2 regions of the Streptomyces sp. NPDC054887 genome follow, and region 1 is predicted to be linked to the other one. Evidence: riboswitches for the same ligand, from Rfam matches in the RefSeq annotation. Region 1 holds a riboswitch; the other holds the start of a gene.
The links. A riboswitch is a leader RNA that binds a small molecule or an ion and turns the genes downstream of it on or off. The one in region 1 is predicted to bind S-adenosylmethionine.
Positions count from the first base shown of each region.

Region 2: another riboswitch for S-adenosylmethionine. It lies ahead of ACWGH0_RS27550 (aminotransferase class V-fold PLP-dependent enzyme); the one in region 1 lies ahead of thrC (threonine synthase).

Region 1 is NZ_JBSGYQ010000009.1:89,987-93,230, forward strand. It holds gene ACWGH0_RS07545 (MoaD/ThiS family protein) at 375-650, opposite strand; gene thrC (threonine synthase) at 647-1,945, opposite strand; SAM riboswitch class I at 1,963-2,090, opposite strand; gene ACWGH0_RS07555 (glucosyl-3-phosphoglycerate synthase) at 2,266-3,216, shown strand.
Region 2 is NZ_JBSGYQ010000061.1:14,487-17,730, forward strand. It holds gene trpD (anthranilate phosphoribosyltransferase) at 1-808, shown strand, start outside; SAM riboswitch class IV at 913-1,029, shown strand; gene ACWGH0_RS27550 (aminotransferase class V-fold PLP-dependent enzyme) at 1,190-2,551, shown strand; gene ACWGH0_RS27555 (Lrp/AsnC family transcriptional regulator) at 2,647-2,928, opposite strand; gene ACWGH0_RS27560 (rhomboid family intramembrane serine protease) at 2,925-3,244, opposite strand, start outside.

The DNA of each region.
Region 1 (3,244 bases):
CGACAGGAGAGGGCGTGCGCCGGAACGCGTCGACCGCCGCTGAATGTATCTGCCCAACTGCCCTCTGCAACAGGTCAATCCGACGAGAAATCTGGGCATGGGGGAACGCGCGAAAGCGAATAATTCTCAGGTTTCCCGGGCAAGTCGGTCCGGACAAGTCGCACATGGGCGGGCAATTCGGTCCGGTACTTTGACTGCTTCTCACCGCGCGGGGCCGCATTCTCATATGCGTCCGGCACAGGCGGCGGAGGGGGCTTCCCCAACTGTACCGCGCTCAACCATGCAGAATTGCCCCCTCCGCTTTCTGTGGCGGAGGGGGCAATGAACGTGCGGAGAGGCGTGCGGGGCAATATCAGCCACTCACACGACCGAAATCAGCCTCCGGCGACGGCCGGAATGATCGAAACGCCGGCGCCGTCGGGCGTGGCGGTCTCCAGACCCTGCTCGAAGCGCACGTCGTCGTCGTTGACGTACACGTTCACGAAGCGGCGCAGCTTGCCCTGGTCGTCCAGCACACGGGCCGCGATGCCGGCGTGGTTCTTCTCCAGGTCGGCGATGACGTCGGCGAGGGTCGCCCCCTCGGCCGCGACCTCGGCCTTGCCGTCCGTGTACGTACGAAGGATGGTCGGGATGCGGACGTTGACACTCATGCGAGGCCAGCCTCTCGGAAAGAGTCCAGGTTGGGGCGGATGACGGCGGACTGGCCCGTCGTCGGGGCCACCGCCTCAAGGGTCTTCAGGCCGTCGCCCGTGTTGAGCACGACGGTGGTGAGGGTCGGGTCCAGCAGGCCGGCCTCGATGAGCTTCTTCGTCACGCCGACGGTCACGCCGCCCGCGGTCTCCGCGAAGATGCCCTCCGTCTCGGCCAGCAGCTTGATGGAGTCCACGACCTGCTCGTCGTTGACGTCCTCGACCGCGCCGCCCGTGCGCCGGGCGATGTCCAGCACGTACGGGCCGTCGGCCGGGTTGCCGATCGCGAGGGACTTGGCGATCGTGTTCGGCTTCTGCGGCCGTACGACGTCGTGCCCGGCCTTGAAGGCCGTCGACACCGGCGAGCAGCCCTCGGCCTGGGCGCCGAAGATCTTGTACGGCTTGTCCTCGACCAGCCCCAGGGCGATGAGCTCCTTCAGACCCTTGTCGATCTTCGTGAGCTGCGAGCCCGAGGCGATCGGGATGACGAGCTGGTCCGGCAGCCGCCAGCCGAGCTGCTCGCAGATCTCGTACGCCAGGGTCTTGGAGCCCTCGCCGTAGTACGGGCGCAGGTTGACGTTGACGAAGCCCCAGCCCTCGCCCAGCGGGTCGCCGATGAGCTCCGAGCAGAAGCGGTTGACGTCGTCGTAGTTGCCCTCGATGCCGACCAGCTCGCCGCCGTAGACGGAGGCCATGACGACCTTGCCCTGCTCCAGGTCGTGCGGGATGAACACGCACGAGCGGAAACCGGCCCGCGCGGCGGCGGCGCCGACCGCGCCGGCGAGGTTGCCGGTGGAGGAGCAGGAGAGCGTCGTGAAGCCGAACGCGCGGGCGGCCTCGACGGCGATCGCGACGACACGGTCCTTGAAGGAGTGCGTCGGGTTGCCGGAGTCGTCCTTCACGTACAGAGCACCGGTGACGCCCAGCTCGCGGGCCAGGTTGTCGGCCTTGACGAGCTTGGTGAAGCCCGGGTTCAGACTCGGCTTGCCGGCCACGTCGGCGGGCACGGGCAGCAGGGGCGCGTACCGCCAGATGTTGTCCGGTCCGGCCTCGATCTGCTTGCGCAGGCGCTCCGGGTCACCGAGCGGCAGCTCGTAGGCGACTTCGAGCGGGCCGAAACAGGAAGAACACGCGAAGATGGGACCGAGTTCGAATCGTTCTCCGCACTCGCGGCAGGAAAGCGCGGTGGCGGGGCCCAGGTCGACGGGCAGGGAATTCGTGGTGCTTGCATCGGCTTCAGCAGACTGCACAGCCATGGTGGCGAGGCCCTTTCTCCTCATCTTCCCCACGGCGCGTTTCGCCGTGAGACGGAATTGGCACCGTCCCCACCGTTACCTCGCGGTCGGCGGAATGGTTGCCGGGACTTCAACGGGCCGTTCCCTCAGTCCCTCTGGATGAGCGCTGTGGCGCCGGATCTGGACCCGGCGCGTTTGTCCCGCGGGCCCCCCGAGATGCGAGGGTCCTCCGCGTTGTTCAAGACTGTAACCGAACCCCCGGACGGTTGAGACAGTCGTCCGCACCGCGAGATGGATCACAGGACGAGCCGCGCCAGGCTCGCCGGACGAGGGAGAAGGCCGTGCTGGAAGAGGTGGAGCGCTGGCTTGACCTGCGGTCCTGGTCGACCGCAGACCGGCCGCTGGACCTGCTGCTGGCGGCCAAGACGCGACGCGGGCACACCGTGAGCGTGGTGCTGCCCGCCCTGGACGAGGAGGAGACCGTCGGCGACATCGTCGCGGCGATACGCCACGAACTGATGGAGGCCGTCCCGCTGGTCGACGAACTCGTCGTACTGGACTCCGGCTCCAAGGACCGGACGGCCCAGGTGGCGACCGCGGCGGGCGCGCGGGTCGTCCACCGCGACGCCGTACTCACCCGAATACCGGCACTGCCCGGCAAGGGCGAGGTGCTGTGGCGGTCGCTCTTCGTCACCGACGGTGACATCGTGTGCTTCATCGACTCGGACCTGAAGGACTTCTCCGCCTCCTTCGTGTCCGGCATCGTCGGGCCGCTGCTGACCGACCCCGACGTGCACTTCGTCAAGGCGATGTACGACCGGCCGCTGGGCGAAGCCACAGGTCAGGGCGGTCGGGTCACCGAGCTGGTCGCGCGTCCCATCCTCAACCTGCACTGGCCGCAGCTGGCCGGGTTCGTCCAGCCGCTGGGTGGCGAGTACGCCGTACGCCGCTCGCTGCTCGAACGCCTGCCCTTCCCGGTCGGTTACGGAGTGGAACTGGGCCTCCTCGTCGACTCCCTCCACACGGTCGGCCTCGACGCACTGGCCCAGGTCGACGTCGGGGTGCGCAAGCACCGCCACCAGGACGGGCAGGCGCTCGGGCGGATGGCCGCCACGATCTACCGGACGGCCCAGCTCCGCCTCTCGCGCGGCAACATCGTGCGGCCGGCGCTGACACAGTTCGAGCGGGGCGCGGACGGGGTCGGCTTCGTACCGCGGACGCACCCGGTCGACACGGAGGAGCGGCCGCCGATGTGCGAGATCGCGGAGTACGCGACGCGGCGGGTGGCGTGAGGGCGGCGCACTCCCCCGGTGCCGGGAG
Region 2 (3,244 bases), on a different contig from region 1:
GGGCCGTACGGTCGACATCGTCGGCACCGGCGGCGACCTGGCCAAGACGGTCAACATCTCCACGATGTCGGCCATCGTCGTCGCGGGCACCGGCGCGAAGGTCGTCAAGCACGGCAACCGGGCCGCCTCGTCGGCGAGCGGCGCCTCCGACGTCCTGGAGAAGCTCGGCGTCAACCTGGAGCTGACGCCCCGGCGTGTCGCCGAGGTGGCCGAGGAGGCGGGCATCACCTTCTGCTTCGCCGTCAAGTTCCACCCCGCCCTGCGGTACGCCGCCAAGGCGCGCAAGGAGCTGGGCGCGCAGACGACGTTCAACATCCTCGGCCCGCTGACGAACCCCGCGCGGGTGAAGGCCCAGGCGGTCGGTGTCGCCGACGCCCGGATGGCCCCCATCGTGGCCGGCGTGCTCGCCGAACGGGGGAACTCCGCGCTCGTCTTCCGCGGTGACGACGGCCTCGACGAGCTCACCACGACGGCGACCTCGCGGGTGTGGACCGTACGGGACGGAGCGGTGGCGGAGCAGCCCTTCGACCCGCGCGACGTGGGCCTGGACATCGTGCCCGTCGAGGCGCTGCGCGGCGCGGACGCGTCGTACAACGCGGACGTCGCCCGGCGGCTGCTGGCCGGTGAGACCGGTCCGGTGCGGGACGCGGTGCTGCTGAACACGGCGGCGGCGCTGGTCGCCCTCGATCCGTCCGACGCGTCGCTGAACGATCAGCTCGCGGCCGGGATCGCCCGGGCAGCCGAGTCGATCGACTCGGGGGCGGCCCGCGCGGCGCTGGAGCGCTGGGTGGCGGCCAGCAACGCCTGAGCGCGGTTCCCGTCGAGGCGAGGCGCGGTCCCCGGCCCCTTTACGGGTCTCAAGAGGCGGACCGCGCCTTGCGTCGTCCCGATCTTGTGGCAAGATGCTTGACAGGTCATGAGTGACAGCGTTTTGGCCCCGGCTTGCTGTCCGGCAACCCTCCGTCCGTGGCGGGGTGCCCCGGGTGAAGACCAGGTCGTGGACAGAAAGGTCCACGGCAAGCGCGGACCCCTGCACACCCTGGGGTCCTGGTCCTCAAGGGAGCAGTCTCGTGAGCAAGCGAATGCGATAGGGCTCGAAGCCCCACTTCCGCACACCCTTTTCTCTTCACCTGCGCTGCCGCGTTCTCGCCGGCGCAGTGAATTCGCCTGCCCCACACGGGAGTTCGCCATGTCTGTCTCCACCGCTGCCGCCGACCGCGCTGTTTGTGCACCTCTGCCCGTTCTCGGCCACGATGTCCGTGTGCCGCTCGTGACCGGCGGCGAGGTCACCTACGCCGCCCTCGACTACGCCGCCAGCGCCCCGGCCCTCCAGCGCGTGTGGGACGACGTGGCGGCGTACGCGCCGTACTACGGCAGCGTGCACCGCGGCGCCGGCTACCTCTCGCAGCTGTCGACGGACCTCTTCGAGAACAGCCGCGCCACCGTCGCCGAGTTCCTCGGCTGCCGCGACGACGACCAGGTCGTCTTCACCCGCTCCACCACCGACTCGCTGAACCTGCTGGCCGCCGCCCTGCCCGCCGACTGCCAGGTGTTCGTCTTCGAGACCGAGCACCACGCGTCGCTGCTGCCCTGGCGCGACGCCCGGGTCAACTTCCTGAACGCGCCCCGCACTCCGGCCCAGGCGGTCGAGACGCTGGAGCGCGCACTGGCCGACCGCGATCCGTACGGCCCCGCCCTGGTGTGCGTCACCGGCGCCTCCAACGTCACCGGCGAGCTGTGGCCGGTGAAGGAACTCGCCGCCGCCGCGCACGCCCACGGCGCGCGCATCGTGCTGGACGCCGCGCAGCTCGCGCCGCACCACCCGCTGGACATCGCCGAGCTGGACGTCGACTGGGTGGCCTTCTCCGGGCACAAGCTGTACGCCCCGTTCGGCTCCGGCGTGCTCGCGGGCCGTGCCGACTGGCTGCGGAGCGCCGAACCGTACCTCGCGGGCGGCGGCGCCTCGCGCAAGGTCGCCCGCCGCGCGGACGGCGGCGTGGACGTCGAGTGGCACACCACGGCCGCCCGCCACGAGGCGGGATCGCCCAACGTCATCGGCGTCTACGCGATCGCCTCCGCCTGCAAGGCGCTCACCGAGGCCGGCTTCGACTCCCTGGTCGAGCGCGAGCAGCGGCTGGTGGCCAAGGTGCGCGAAGGGCTGGCCGAGGTGGGCGCCGTCCGGGTGCTCTCCCTGTTCGGGGACGACGCGCCCCGCGTCGGCGTCATCTCGTTCGTCGTCGACGGCTGGAACAGCTCGCACTTCGCCGCGGCGCTCTCCGCCGAGTACGGCATCGGCGTACGGGACGGCCTGTTCTGCGCGCACCCGCTGGTCCGCACGCTGCTCGGCAGCGACCCGCAGGATCCGGGCGAGTGCGGCGCCCCGGAGGCGGAGCCGGGTGAGCGGTCGCTGAACGCGATCCGCGTGAGCTTCGGCGCCGGCACGCCCGACGAGCACGTCGAGCGGTTCGTCGGCGCGGTCAAGGAGCTGGTCAGGGACGGTGCGAAGTGGAACTACCGCACCGAGGAAGGCCGCTGCGTTCCGGCGGTCTGACCGCCCCGGGCCCTCGGGCCCGTCGGCCGGCCCGCCCGGCCGCGCCGGTGCGCACGCGCCGCCGCGGCCGGCCGCTACGCGTCGAGGCCGGGCTGCTACGCGTCGAGGCCGATCGCGAAGGCCGCTTCCAGGTCGTGCTGCGAGTACGTGCGGAAGGCGACGTGCGTGTCGGTGCCCTCGACGCCCGGGATCTTGCTGATCCGGCCGGGGATGACGTCCGCCAGGTCGTCGTGCTTCGCCACGCGGACCATGGCGATCAGGTCGTACGTCCCGGTGACCGAGAAGACCTCGCTGACGCTGTCCAGCGCGGCGATCGACTCGGCGATCTCGGGGATCCGGTCCACGCTGGTCTTGATGAGCACGATCGCGGTGATCACGGTTGGCTTTCTCCCTCGGTGGCCGGCGCTGGGGTCCTCACTCTATCCGTACGCCGACCGCGCCCCCAGGCGTAGAGGAAGCCCGCGCAGAACCCCGCCACGTGCGCCAGGTAGGCCACCCCGGGCCCCGACCCGGCGCGCTGCGCCGCCACCCACTGGAGCGCGAACCAGAAGATCAGCACGATCCAGGCGGGGAAGCGCAGCGGCAGGAAGAAGAGGAACGGGAACAGGCTGGTGACGCGCGCCCTGGGGAAGAGGAAGAGGAACGCGCCCAGGACCGCCGAGATGGCCCCCGAGGCCCCGACCAGCGTCTGGT